Regions from separate parts of the Senegalia sp. (in: firmicutes) genome, predicted to be linked through region 2. Evidence: riboswitches for the same ligand, from Rfam matches in the RefSeq annotation. Region 2 holds a riboswitch; the other holds the start of a gene.
The links. A riboswitch is a leader RNA that binds a small molecule or an ion and turns the genes downstream of it on or off. The one in region 2 is predicted to bind S-adenosylmethionine.
Positions count from the first base shown of each region.

Region 1: another riboswitch for S-adenosylmethionine. It lies ahead of ACTHUW_RS04335 (methionine ABC transporter ATP-binding protein); the one in region 2 lies ahead of tnpA (IS200/IS605 family transposase).

Region 1 covers NZ_JBQCYD010000011.1:7,267-14,924, reverse strand. Annotated here, with positions in the region: gene ACTHUW_RS04350 (ABC transporter ATP-binding protein) at 1-965, opposite strand, end outside; gene ACTHUW_RS04345 (ABC transporter ATP-binding protein) at 987-2,777, opposite strand; gene ACTHUW_RS04340 (regulatory protein RecX) at 2,800-3,426, opposite strand; SAM riboswitch class I at 3,549-3,653, shown strand; gene ACTHUW_RS04335 (methionine ABC transporter ATP-binding protein) at 3,731-4,753, shown strand; gene ACTHUW_RS04330 (methionine ABC transporter permease) at 4,737-5,390, shown strand; partial or broken gene ACTHUW_RS04325 (MetQ/NlpA family ABC transporter substrate-binding protein) at 5,403-6,204, shown strand; gene ACTHUW_RS04320 (family 1 encapsulin nanocompartment shell protein) at 6,247-7,032, opposite strand; gene ACTHUW_RS04315 (encapsulin-associated ferritin-like protein) at 7,072-7,428, opposite strand; gene ACTHUW_RS04310 (fructose-1,6-bisphosphatase) at 7,504-7,658, opposite strand, start outside.
Region 2 covers NZ_JBQCYD010000009.1:48,971-56,628, forward strand. Annotated here, with positions in the region: gene ACTHUW_RS03775 (hypothetical protein) at 97-318, opposite strand; gene metK (methionine adenosyltransferase) at 448-1,632, opposite strand; gene ACTHUW_RS03785 (RNA-guided endonuclease TnpB family protein) at 1,852-3,063, opposite strand; gene tnpA (IS200/IS605 family transposase) at 3,065-3,469, opposite strand; SAM riboswitch class I at 3,637-3,733, opposite strand; gene ACTHUW_RS03795 (COG2426 family protein) at 3,795-4,265, opposite strand; tRNA gene ACTHUW_RS03800 (tRNA-Pro) at 4,467-4,543, shown strand; gene ACTHUW_RS03805 (aspartyl-phosphate phosphatase Spo0E family protein) at 4,578-4,763, opposite strand; gene ACTHUW_RS03810 (hypothetical protein) at 4,962-5,615, shown strand; gene ACTHUW_RS03815 (hypothetical protein) at 5,633-6,385, opposite strand; gene ACTHUW_RS03820 (stalk domain-containing protein) at 6,615-7,628, shown strand.

The sequences.
Region 1 (7,658 bases), on a different contig from region 2:
CTTTCAGCTGAAGCTTGAGCTGATTGTAATTCAGAAAAAACTCTTGCAAGTTCTCTTACTGGCTCAAAAAATAAAGTTGTATATGATAAAAAGGCTACAAAGGTTCCATAGCTTATATTTCCTATCATTACTCCCTTTCCACCAAACCAAAGCGCAAGACCAGTTCCAATACTCCCAAGAGTTAAAACTATAGGTAAGAATAAAGATGAAAATATAGCTGCTCTTATAGAAACAAATCTCATGTTTATAGTTAGATTTGTAAATTCTTTTAAATTTTCATTTTCTCTAACTAATGATTTTGTGGTTTTAGCACCAGATATTCCTTCACTAAATGCTCCAGTAATCTGAGAATTTATTTTTCTTACATCTCTATAAGAATTTAATATCTTTTTTTGAAAATATATACTTAAAAGAGCAAGTATTGGAACCACTGATAAAGTAATAAGTGCTAATTTGAAATTCAAAAAAAACAAAACTATAGCTACACCTATCATAAATGTAAGACCCCAAGCTGAATCTACAATTCCCCAACTTATAGTTTCTCCAAGTCTTCTAACATCAGATGTCATTCTAGCCATTATCCATCCTATTGGTGTTTTATCATAATATGTAAAAGATAGCTCTTGAAGTTTTTTAAATCCTAATTTCCTTATATCATATTGTATGCCCATTTCAACTTTCCCAGCTATAGCAATAAATGCCCATACATTTAAGACTTGTATTACTATCAATATTAAGTATATAAATGAAAATCTAATTAGGCCATCAGTATTTCCTGGTACCACATAATCATCTATAGCAATTCTTGTCATGAGAGGGAATATTATATCAATTGCTGCTACACTTAACATTATTAAAATCAATATATATAAGTTTTTTTTATAATTTTTCATATATTTAAAAATTCTTTTCCAAATTCCTAAATTTAAGTTTTTGCTATATTCTTTCTCTGTAAATCCTGTCATATTAGCACCCCAATTCTTTTATTATTTTTGTTTTGTATTTATTCCACTTTGAATATTAAATACTCTTTTATATAAACCTTCTCTTTCTAATAATTCCAAATGTGTACCTGATTCCACTATTTTTCCATCTTCTAATATTATAATCTTATCAGCTTCAGATACTGTAGTAATTCTATGTGATATTATAAATGTAGTAATGTTTTTTTTCCTTGAAATTAAAGCTCTTCTTATTGCTAGATCAGTTTCTGTATCTACTGCACTTAAGGAATCATCAAATACTAGTATTGGACTATTGTTTATAATAGTTCTTGCTATAGCGATTCTTTGCTTTTGTCCACCTGATAAAGTAACACCCTTTTCACCTACTGTTGTGTCATAGCCTTTGTTAAATCCTAATATAACATTGTGAATAGCTGCAATTCTAGCAGATTCTCTTATATCATTATCTTTAGCCTTTAAATTTGATATACCTATATTTTCCTTTATACTTCTTGAAAATAAAAAAGGTTCTTGTAGTACTAATCCTACATTTTTTCTCATCCATCTTTTTTTTATGTTTTTAAGTTCAATACCGTCTATCTTTATAGAACCTGAATCATAATCATATAATCTGGCAAGCAAATGAACTAAAGAAGATTTACCAGAGCCAGTTTTACCCATTATAGCTACAGTTTCTCCTCTTTTAACTTCAAAAGATATATTTTTTAATATTTTTTCTCCATCTTCATAGCTAAATGATACATTTTTAAATTCGATATTCCCTTCTATTTCAGGTGTTAATTCTCCTTCTTCTTCTTTTTCGATTGGATTATCTAGTACTTCACCTATTCTCTCTAAGGAAACTAATGATTTACCTAAATCAGTTAATATCCTACCTAATTGTCTAACTGGCCATAAAAGCATACCTTCATATGTAGTAAATACAACTAAGGTACCAAGACTTATATCTCCTAAAACAGTCCAATAAACTCCTAAAACTAAGACTAATCCAATTTGAATTAAACTTAATAAATCAGATAAGGCCCAATATCCTGCTAAAAGTTTTATAAGTTTATAAGTTAAATATCTATATCTTTCATTTTTTTCTTCAAATTTATCAATCTCAAACTTTTCTTTAGAAAAAGCTCTTACAACCCTAACACCATTTAAATTTTCCTGTAAAACTGTAGATAATTCTGCTTCAGATTCATCAGATAATCTAAATATTTTTTTAACCTTTAAAAAGAACACTACTGAAAATGCAAATATAATTGGTACAACAGCCATAGATACAAGAGCCATCTTAATATTTAATGAGAACATTATTATAGAAATAAACAAAATCATAAATACAGCTCTTCCAATTTCTACAAATTGTATGGCTAGAAATTTTCTAATTGTATCTATATCAGATGTAGATCTTTGAATAAGGTCTCCAGTTTCAGCCCTTACATGATAAGTATATGGTAAGTTTTGAATATGGTCATATAACTTTTCTCTTATATTTTTGGAAATAGATTCAGCGGCAGTATTTGACCACTTTCCTTTTGTATATAAAAATATACCTTGAATTATTGTAAGAATTATAAGTATTAATGCTAATATCCATAAGTTATTCTCAAATACTTCTATACCACCAATGTTTTCTATAATATTCTTTATAATATCAGGTGCCTCTATATCTTTATCTCCAATTACAGAGTCAATAGAAAACTTTAATACTAATGGATTTATAATAGATGCAAATGTAGCAAGCCCTATACTAACAATCGCAGCTAAGTATAATAATTTACTCCCCTTCATAAATTTCCATAATAATTTTAATTCTTTCAAATTTATTTCACCTCATTATGATTTATTTCATTACTTTATCTATAGCTTTTTTTACAATATCATATTCAAAACCTTTATATGATAAATGATTTGCAAGTTTTCCATATACTTTTCTTTTGTCTTCATCTTTTATGAGCCTTATCTTTTTTTGTGCTAATTTTATTGCATTTTCTAATTCTAAATCCCTATCTTCTAATTTGTTTAATTCTTCTTTAGCAACTTCTTTATCTATCCCCTTTTTTAATAAATCATAATATATTTTCTTGCTTCCAAAATGTTTTAAATTTCTTTTATCCTTTATTATACTTTCAGCTAATTTTTCATCATTTATCAAATTATATTCACTTAAATCAACCAATACCTTTTCAATAATATTATCATCAAAATCATATTTGCTTAATTTATATCTTAAATTTTTTTCGCTTTGTGGTGCTCCATTTATTATTTGAAATGCTTTGTTTTTACATTTTATAATATCTTCTTTTACTATCATTTCATCTAATATAGATTTTTCTATTGTCTTTCCAGGATATAAATTAAGTCCAAAACTAATTTCTTTTAATGTGGTTTTAAAGTATTCTCCATCTATATAAATATGAACTCTCTCATTATTTTTTATAGCATCTTTAATATCTGTTATTTTAGGCATGTAATCAACTCCTCTTCTATCTTAATTCTATTATGACACAAGGTTATTAGAAAAAAAAGAAAATTCACTATTGACATATGATAAATATAGATATATAATTTAAAACAATATGAATATCGAAACTCTTATCAAGAGAGGTGGAGGGACTGGCCCGATGAAACCCAGCAACCAATGCATGATGCATAAGGTGCTAATTCCAGCAGCATATATATGCTGAAAGATGAGGGAGGAAAAAAATCCTCTTTCTAAGAGGATTTTTTTTATTACAAAAAAATAATTGTTAGAATTGAAATGGGGTCTAAAAATGATAAAAATAAGAAATTTATATAAAGAATATAAATCTAAAAATAAAAATGTATTAGCACTTAAAAATGTGAGTTTAAATATAGAAAGTGGAGAGATCTATGGAGTTATTGGCTTAAGTGGTGCAGGAAAATCAACACTTATAAGAACTATAAACAGGCTAGAAAATGTTGATAGTGGAAATATTTATATTGATAATGTAGACATAACTACATTAGATAAAAAGAATTTATTAAATACAAGAAAGAATATTGGAATGATTTTTCAACATTTCGATTTATTGAACTCAAAAAATGTCTTTAATAATATAGCCTTTCCTCTCCAAATTTCCAAAATGAATAAAGATCAGATCTCTAAAAGAGTAGATGATTTATTAGAACTTGTAGGTCTTAGTGATAAAAAGCTTGCTTATCCATCTCAATTAAGTGGTGGACAAAAACAAAGAGTAGCTATAGCACGTGCTCTTGCAAATAAACCAAATCTTTTATTATCAGATGAAGCTACATCAGCACTAGATCCAGAAACTACTAAATCAATCCTGGAACTTTTAAAAAAATTACAAAAAACATTAAATCTTACAATTATAATGATAACTCATGAAATGGAAGTAGTAAAAAGAACTTGTGATAAAGTGGCTGTTATGGAAAATGGAGAAATTGTAGAAAAAGGTAATGTTGATGAAGTTTTTTTAAATCCCAAATCCAATACTACAAAAAGTTTTATAGAATCTATGCATAATGATGATATTTCTGAATTAGATATTATAAATACAGAAAATAGCAAATTATTAAAACTTACATTTATAGGAGATTCTTCTAAAAAACCTATTATATCAACACTTATTAAAAACTATAATATAGATATTAATATTTTATCAGGTAATATAGATAAATTAATAAGTACAAATGTTGGTAATCTAAGCATTCAAATTACTGGTGATTTAGATGAAATTAATAAAAGTATAGATTTTTTAAATAATAATAATGTGAAAGCAGAGGTGATAAGAAATGAAAGAAATAATTGATCTTATTTATGATCCAATTTTAGAAACTTTATTTATGGTGTCTTTATCTACTATATTTGGTTTTATACTTGGATTTCCAATTGGAATAATATTATTTATTACCGGCAAGAATGGACTTTTAGAAAGTTTGAAAATAAATAATATATTAGATTTTCTAGTCAATATTGGTAGATCATTTCCCTTTATAATATTGATGTTGATATTATCTCCATTATCCAAACTTATTGTAGGTACGTCTATAGGTAACACTGCAACAATTGTTCCATTATCAATTGCAGCAGCACCCTTTGTAGCTAGGATTGTAGAATCTGCTTTGAAAGAAGTAAATTATGGCGTGATTGAAGCATCTCTATCAATGGGGGCAACTACCATGCAAATAATATTTAAGGTTTTAATACCAGAAGCGCTGCCATCATTAGTTCTTGGTATGACTTTAACTATTATAAATTTAATAGGATACTCAGCTATAGCAGGAGCAATAGGAGCTGGAGGTCTTGGATATTTAGCAATAAGATATGGTTATTATGGTTTTGACCTACAAGTGATGTTTATTGCTGTTATAGCCATTATAATATTGGTTCAAGTAGTTCAATCTTTAGGTAACAAAATAGCATTTAAATTATTAGAAAATCGTTAGGAGTGTGTTAAAATGAAAAAATTGTTAATCGTATTATCTCTAGTAGCACTAATATTTGTAGGTTGTGGTAATGATTCAGAAGAAAGTTCTGATAAGAACATTTTAAAGGTAGGAGCAACTCCCATACCACATTCAGAATTATTAAAGCAAGTAAAAGAAAAACTTGCTGATGATGGAATAACTTTAGAAATAGTTGAATTTACTGATTATGTTAAGCCTAATTTAGCCCTTAATGATGAAGAATTAGATGCAAACTTTTTTCAACATAGTCCTTATTTAGAAGACTTCAATGATATAAAATGATGCAGATCTAATATCACTTGCAAAAATTCATGTAGAACCATTAGGCCTATATTCAAATAAATATAAAGATGTTAAAACAATAGAAAAAGGTAGTAGTATAGCTATCCCAAATGATCCTACCAATGGGGGTCGTGCTCTTTTACTTTTAGAAAATGAAGGCATAATAAAAATAGACAAAGATGCTGGACTACTTGCAACAGAAAAGGATATAGTGGATAATCCTATGGAATTAGACTTTAAAGCTCTTGAAGCAGCTCAAATACCAAGATCACTTGATGATGTTGATTTGGCTATTATAAACGGTAATTATGCCCTAGAAGCTGATTTAACCCCTACAGAAGATGCTATATTAATAGAAGGAAAAGATTCTCCTTATGCAAATGTAATAGCTATAAGAAGTGAAGATAAAGATAATGAAAACTTAAAAGCTTTAGCCAGTGCTCTTCAATCTGAAGAAATAAAGGAATTTATAAAAGAAAATTATGATGGTGGTGTAGTTCCTGCATATTAAAAAGACTCCCTAGGGAGTCTTTTTATATTTAATCTAGATATATTATACTGTAAATTCTATAATTATGTCTGGATCTAATACTCTAAAAGTAAATGATTCAGTCATAAAGAATCTAACCTTTTCATTATCACTACTTTGATAACCTATAGATAAATCTTTTCCTATAGTCATTTCTAAATCTTCATGATCAAATGGAACTAAAAATGCTCCCTTTACTACGTGAGAATATATAACTTCCATTCCTAATAAATCTTCTAATCTCTTAATTAATGGATATCCCATGCAATTTGCATTTATTCTCTCATAAGCTTCTTCACCTACTACAAGTGCATAAGGCTTGCTTGTAAAAGATCTATTAAGTTTTATTATAGCCTTAGATACCGACTTAATTATATCATCTCCACTATTTCCAAAACTCATTTTTTCTTGTCCTGAAGCCTCTGTAAGACCTTCAATCATGCCATTTCTAAAACCATTATATATAGCCTTATCTTCAAATAATGCTATTTTTTTAGCTGCTTCTTCAAGATTATCTAACTCAATATCTTTTGCTCCTCTTTCTAAATTATCCATTTCCCATCTATTTAACTCAAATTCTACTCTGGATTCTATAAGAGGCTTTACTTTATATATACCTGCGCATACATCTTCTTCACCTTCTATTGTTTCTAAACGGCCTTCAGATATTGCGTTATATTCTAGTCCTTTAGGTCCACTTACATTAACTACTTTTCTTGCAGATAAATAATTTGAAAGTACTTCTTTTGCTCTATCATCAATTTCTTCCCACATTGCTTCAGATATAGGTGCTAAATTTCTTTTTAACATATAAAAACTCCTTTCAATAATTTATATGAAAATTAAATATTATTTTAATTTTCCTATTCCTAAATCATTACCTTTAGAAGAGCTACCACTGTCTTCTCCAGCTTCAGCTATTTCTTCAACTTCTACAATTGGTGCATCTGTAAATAAATAAGTACGTAATTCTTCATCCCAACCATCCATATTTCTTCTTAACCACTCAAGTGTCATAGCAACATGTTCAATTTCTTCATCTCTATTATGTGCCATAACTGCTTTTAATTCCTTATCATTAGTAGCAGCAACTCTTTGATGGTACCAATCTACCGCCTCTACCTCTTCTCTTAAACTGTTTAATGCTCTTACACAATTTCTTGTGTGATCATCTAATAATTCCATTGGCTCATGATAATCTTTCATACAACAATCCCTCCTACTTTTATTATGTCTTTCCAATACTGATATTACCCCTAATAAATTTCATTAAACATAAGTTTATTTTATATTCTCATTTATTAGGCCTAGTCTATAAGCTGAGAGTAACTTTTTGAGATACTCTACTCTATCTTTTAATTCTTTTCCCTTATCTGTATCATATATATGTTTTCTATTATCCATCTCTTCAAGTAGCTCCAAGGTAGATAATATAT
Region 2 (7,658 bases):
ACTTGATCAAAGTCTAGGCAAATAAAAGAAGCCCACAAGAGAACTCATGTTCTCAAGCAGGCTTTTAGGGGATTTCTATTTAAACTTACATGAATCTTAAATATTTCTTATATTTTCTATGACTATATCATAGTCATTTTCTAAGACTCTTATCATGTCTATAATTTCCTGATTTTCATGATCAATAAAAAGTGTAATGGGGCTAAATTGATTTTTTATGTTTAAAAGTATAAATTCCAAATCTCTATCATCTTCTATAAGTAGTTTTATAGGGCGAGATTTTTTTGGTATATTAAAACCTATATAGACATTTTTCAAAAATTCTAATACCCCATATATAAAAAAGACATAAATAAAGACATATAATATATAAATAACCATTTTCTCACCTCTACAATGATACTTGGTTTCTAATATATTATATGTCTTAGCTTTAATTTTGGTTACTTATTTTAATTCTTTTTTTAATATTTCTACCTTATCTAGCTTTTCCCATGGTAAATCTATATCGGTCCTACCAAAATGACCATAGGCTGCAACTTCTTTATAGATTGGTCTTTGTAAATCCAAATCCCTTATAATAGCTGCAGGACGAAGATCAAAGTTCTTTCTTATTAACTTTTCTATTTTTTCTTCATCTATTTTTCCAGTGCCAAAAGTATCTACCATAATAGATACAGGCTCAGCTACTCCTATTGCATATGCAAGTTGTACTTCACATTTGTTTGCAAGTCCTGATGCTACGATATTTTTAGCTACATATCTTGCTGCATATGATGCTGATCTATCTACCTTTGTAGGATCCTTTCCTGAAAATGCTCCACCACCATGGCGTGAATATCCTCCATAAGTATCTACTATTATCTTTCTACCAGTAAGACCAGTATCTCCTTGAGGTCCCCCTATTACAAATCTACCTGTTGGATTGATATAGTATTTAGTTTCATTATCCAATAATTCTGCTGGTACTATTTCCCTTATTACAAATTCCCTCAAATCTCTTTCAATAGTTTTCATGTCTATATCTGGATGATGTTGAGTTGAGATTACTATAGTATCAACCTTTACTGGCTTATCACCTAAGTATTCTACAGTAACTTGCGTCTTTCCATCTGGACGAAGATAATCAAGTCTTCCACTTTTTCTAACTTCAGATAATCTTCTAGCTAGTTTATGTGCAAGTGAAATAGGAAGTGGCATAAGTTCCTCTGTTTCATCACAAGCAAATCCAAACATAATACCTTGATCTCCTGCACCAGTATCTGGAAGGTCAGTATCATTTCCACCTGTCCTCTTTTCTAAAGATTCATTTACACCCATAGCAATATCAGGTGATTGCTCATCAATAGCAGTAAGTACAGAACATGTTTCAGCATCAAAGCCGTATTTTGCACGAGTATATCCTATTTCTTCAATTGTCTTTCTGACTACCTTTGGAATATCTACATAAGTAGTTGTAGTTATTTCACCAGCCACAAGTACAAGCCCAGTAGTAACAGTAGTTTCACATGCAACTCTTGCATGTGGATCATCTTTTAATATTTCATCTAATATTGAATCAGATATTTGGTCACACATTTTATCAGGATGTCCTTCAGTAACGGACTCTGATGTAAATAGCCATTTTCTCATTTTTTTCTCCTCCTATTAAAAAAACCTCTTGAACCACCCCTGAATGAATTCAGAGGATTCTGTTAGAAACCTCAAAATCATTACTTAAGCTTGCTGTTTCACCGACTTCTGCCTAATAATTAGGTCTTACATAGTCTCCTTAAGAGATTGAGCTAATGGAACTCTTCTCTGACAGCCTTTTACATCCCCAGTCCGGGAGGGATGTGTTACATATCCAAATTAAGCTGTAAGTAACCTAATTCCTTCTTCTAATATATTTATTGCAGCATTCTCATCCCTATCTAATTCTGTCTTACAGTTAGGACAAATCCATTTCCTATCTGACAAAGTAAGCATGGTATTTTTCTTTTTACAACAAGAGCAAGTCTTGCTTGAAGGATAGAACCTATCTATTAATATAACTGTTTTATTATGCCATCTTGCCTTATACTTTAGAAACGTCTTAAAATAACCCCAGCCCACATCATTAATTTGTTTGGATAATTTCTTGTTTTTAAACATTCCACATACATTTAAGTCTTCTAAAACAATAACTTGGTTTTCGTTTATTATCTTAGTCGATAACTTATGTAAGAAGTCTTTTCTACAATTTGCTATCTTTCTATGCATCTTTGATATTTTAATTAATGTTTCATTATAGCTCTTCGAGCTTTTTTGTTGTCGCGCTAATTTCTTATTTAGTTTTCTTAGTTTATTTTGAGCTTTAATATAGATTCTAGGATTTTCTATTTTTATTCCTTCACTAGATATTGCAAAGTGTTTTATACCTAGATCGAAAGCTTTTATTTTATTATTTTCTATTAGGTTTTCTATTTCTTCTTTAGTATACTTTTCTTTAGACTTTAATTCTTTTTCTAATTTTATTTCTGTAATTATTGATACATAATAAGTCTCATCATTGTATTTAGTTATTGTAGCTCTTTTTATATCTCCTTTAATATCTTCTCTACTATTTCTATTAAACTTCACTTTTCCTAACTTGGGTAACTGAATTCTACTAGTCACAAAATCCACTTTTATATTTCCGTTTGTAATATTTGTAGTGTATGAGTGTTTCTCATTTCTCTTAGACTTAAACTTAGGATAACCCCAGTTTTTATTTCCTTTTTTAATTTCTCTAAAAAAGTTGGTATAAGCATTATTTAAATCTATTAAAGCATTGGTTAGAGCAAACTTATCTACTTCTTTTAAAAAATAATATTCTTTTTCTTTCTTTAACTTGTTACAGTCATTATTACAATCAGTAAGAGACATGCTAACTCTAGTATATTTGTATATATTTTTTCTCTCGTTTAAAAAGTAATTATACACAAATCTAACACAGCCAAAAGTTTTATTTATTTGTATTTTTTGTGTTTCATTAGGATGAATTTTAAATCTATAAGCTTTATTTAATATTTTAGATTTATTCTCATCTTTCTTTCTAAACATATTATCCCTTCTTTTTCTGAGATTCTATATATTTTTTAACCGTTTCTTCTGATATATTACCTACAGTTCCTACATAATATGATGGATTCCACATATGTCCTCCATATAACTCCTTTTTTATTTCAGGGAACTTTTTAAATAACCATCTAGCAGATACTCCTTTAAGTGCTTTTACCATATCGGGTATTGCATTATTCGGTGTTGCTTCTATAAATAAATGAACATGATCTTTGTCTGTTTCCATTTTTATAATGTCAAAATTATTATCTTTTGATATATTATAAAGAACTTCTTTTAAATATAAATCAATTTGTCCTTCTAGTATCTCTTTTCTATATTTAGTACACCAAATTAAATGATAGCCTATCTGGTATACACTATTACGATTTGTTTTAAGTTGCATCAGGTAACCACCTTATTTATTCTTATACATATATTATATCATATTTTATGAGATAATAGTAAAAGTTTTTATAAAAAACAAAAAAATTGCTCTAACTCCTGTTTGAAAACAGAAGAATGCGAGCAATGTTTAATCTTCAAAAAGAAGAGGCATATATTTGCTATATGTTTTCCTCATCTTCCAAAGTCTAAACTTTGTAGGAATTAGCACCGTTTTATCGGTTGCCGGGTTTCATAGGGCCTCTCCCTCCACCACTCTTGATAAGGTATCAAGAATTATTCAGTTGATACATAAATATTAACATAAGAATAATTATTAGTCAATAACTTTACTCAAGTACCATTACTCCCACTGAACTTAATAAATACATTATAAATCCTGCTGTAACTACTCCTGCTACTATTGTGGGAAAGGCAAATTTAAATCTCATATTAAAAAGTGTTGCAGCAAGAGATCCAGTATAAGCTCCCGTTGTAGGAAGAGGTATTGCTACCAGTAAATATAAGCCTAATAAGGTATATTTCTTCATTTTCTTACTTCTTCTAAGGGTTCTATTTTCTAACCAATTTATCATTTTATCAAACTTTTTAAACTTCCTTAGAAAGGTAAATATTGGTCTAAGTAATAATAATAAAAATGGCACTGGTAAGATATTTCCAAATATTGATAATATAGTGCTTTGGATGGGAGTAAAACCCAGACTAATTCCAAGAGGTATAGCTCCCCTCAGTTCAAATATAGGAGTAGCTCCTACTATTACAACTGCTAATTCGCTTTTAAGTAATTCAATAAATTCCAACATAATATTCTCCTTCAAACTTTAATCTCTATTATTATACATTATATATATGTTGTTTTAAAGTATTTTAATGATATATTAAGAAAATCTTAAGAATATAGAGCAAATTATATCTTTTTCAGTCCAAATAAGCTTTTTTCAAGTTTTTTAAGCCTTTTCAAATTGATAAAAATTTACTATAATAAGGTAGTAGTCAGTTAGCGGGGTGTAGCGCAGTTTGGTAGCGCATCTGGTTTGGGACCAGAGGGCCGCGGGTTCAAATCCTGCCACCCCGACCATAGGAAAAGGATAAATCATATGATTTATCCTTTTTTATTTTTCTTGTTTTTTATTTTCATTATGATATAAGCTTATTAGCTCGTCCAAATCTTGACTTAATTTCAAAATTATTTCTCTATTTTGGTTATTAAGTATGGCCTTGTGAAGTTTCTTTCTTAACATTTCTATTTCCTCATTTAACCAATTCTTGTTCTTTTTACTACTAAGTGATAAAGCCATATAAGCCCCCCTTTAGATTTTCATTGTATAAATATATTTATACCATCCCATTTTTCTCTATTTTATTGATACCCATTTTTATAGATTTAAACTATGCTTATTATTACAACTCGGTTACAATTTATCCCTCAATTTATATTTAAAGTATATATTCCTTTATTAAGGAAATAATTATATATAGATTGGAGGAATGTATTTATGAAAATAAAAAGAACTTTTTATATCTTTATCATATTATTTCTTACATTTATTTCTGTTTATTTGATTATCTATGATAAAAAAGAATTAGCTAAAAATAATAATATTTATTACAAACAAATACACACAATAAAATTACCAGAAGAACTTAAGGAAGTTAAACCAGAAGAAATAAATGAAAAAAATAATGACCATACAAAAGAAATAAGAACAGTTGAAGAAAATAAAAAACAAAACTCAACCATTAAATCAGAAGTTTTTTCTAATCAAATCATGGCAAAAAAACATGCAATATTATCTAACATAGAAATTAATACTAATTATGATGAAGACACTCAAAGGTTTCTCATATATGAATTAAATGAAGGCATAAAAAGAGCAAAATTAGATCAATTTGAAAAAAGACTATCTAGTAATAATATAAAGGATTTAAATATAGATCAAGTAAAATCAAATTTATCTAAAGAAGATAAGGCAAAACTTAGTAAAATAATAGACAAATTGGGAACTCTAAATGGATTAAAATTAATAAAAATATTAGATAATGGAATAACTTCTGATGAGCAAAAGGAAATCCATGATTTACTTAAAGATAAATTAAAAGAAGAAGAGATAATATCTTTAAATGATATATTAGGTGATTTCACAAAATAAGAGGGACTAATAGTCCCTTAATAATATGCTTTTTCTTCTATTAAAACTTCTTTTATATTCTTTATTTTACTAAGTATTTCTCTATTTTTATTTGTATTTCTAGTTTTAATTATTATAGGTATTTCATGTATTTTATCATACATATTGTTTAAAGTATCTTGAAGCACAAGATAATCTATATCAAATGTAATATTTATGAGTTCTATATAATCAATTATATTTTTAAATTCTTCATTAAATTTTAATTTTTTTCTACATGTGAATTTGTAAAATTTATTAATATCAAGTGATAATCTTACTGTTTTAGAATCAATCATTTCTTTTATTGCTTTTTCATCTTCAAATAAACTATAATCTTCTATGTGAATAAGTATAGGTGTCTGATATTTGATTGAAAGATTATCTAAATCAACTATGGTTTTATCTAAAAGTGATAAATCAATATCATTTGATAGATTAGGTTTTAGATTTACTACTAGATGTTCAGTTGGAAAAGATTTAGACATCTTTAAATTTAATTCTAATATTTCCATAGTAGCATCTCTTAGCCTTTTCTCATTACTTAAGAAAAAAACCATATTAGGATTATTTTGATTAAATACAGGGAATAAACAGCTTATTTTCAGAGACCTTTCCTTACACATCTTTAAAAGAGAAGTTATATCTTTAGCACCAGAAAATTTATTTGAAATTTGTATCCAGCTTATATTATTTTGTATAGCAAAGTTTAAGTCCATTTCATCTACAGATATTCCCAGATGTTTATTCATAAATTTCACTCCTCTTGCATCACACTATATATTATGCCTTTGTTTGCAATTTTGCTAAAATATATTTAATTTATATTATATACCCTTTTAATAGATATTGTATACAGTATTTACAAGATTATATATATTTTCATTTTACAAATTTCGACTTTTTAATGTTTTTTATCTGGTTTTATGGTATTATTATTTTATCCAGCAATAATCATTCTATTCTATATGGGGGCAAAATATGAAGAAAAAGATTGTTTTAATTTTAATACTATTATCTGTTACATTTACTTTTGCTTGTAAAAAAGATCAAAAAGAAGTTACAGAAAAAAATGATGATATAGACCAAGAAGAAGTAATTGAGGAAGAAGCAGAAGAAGAAAAAGTCAATCCATTATTTGACACTTCTAATCTAGTGCCAGTAAACAGTAAAATATTTCTAAATAATAAACCTTTAGACTTTAGCAATACCATATCACAAGGGCCCTTATCTAATACTTCAGGAAATGTATTAGTCCCTTTTAATAAGGCATATGAACTTTTAGGTTTTGATGTAGAAAAAAATGAAAGTGATGAAGATTTAACCTTGTCTGCAAAATATGGAAAGATCAAAGTATATATATCCATAAATATAGATAAAAACGTCAAATCTATCTCAATTAATAATCAGGATTTAAGTGGCAATGATATTTCTGTTTACATACTTGAAAATAAAGATAATGATTCAGAGCTTTTAATTCCACTTGAATTCATAGCACAATCAATTGATAGTAATATATTTAAAGGCAATGAAAAAAATTCCTTAGTTTTAAATTTCAAAGAAGATGTAGAAGAAAAAAAAGATCAAGCTATAGTTAAAGAAGAGAAAGAATTTAGTCCTGTATTTAGCAATATAGGAGTTGAAATTGGGGATTCACTTGATAAGGCAAAGGAAAAGTTTGGGGAAATAGGAGATAGCGGAGGCTATCAAGGATCTGATTATTATTCTTTTGATCACATAACAATATTTACAGATATAGGAACAAAAAATATAGTTTCTATAGGTTTGCCTGATTCTACTTATTCTGTAGATGGCATAAAGGCTGGAGATAATATTAAAAAGGTTTTTGATAAATATGGCAAGAAAGAAATAGAAGAAGATCCTGATGAAGAGCTATTTGCTGTAATGTATGATGATATTCATGGATATAAAATAAAATATTCCTTAAATGATAACAAGGAAACAATAGGTTTTATAAATATATATGAAGAATAAAAACAAGGGCTGAGCCCTTGTTTTTATTTT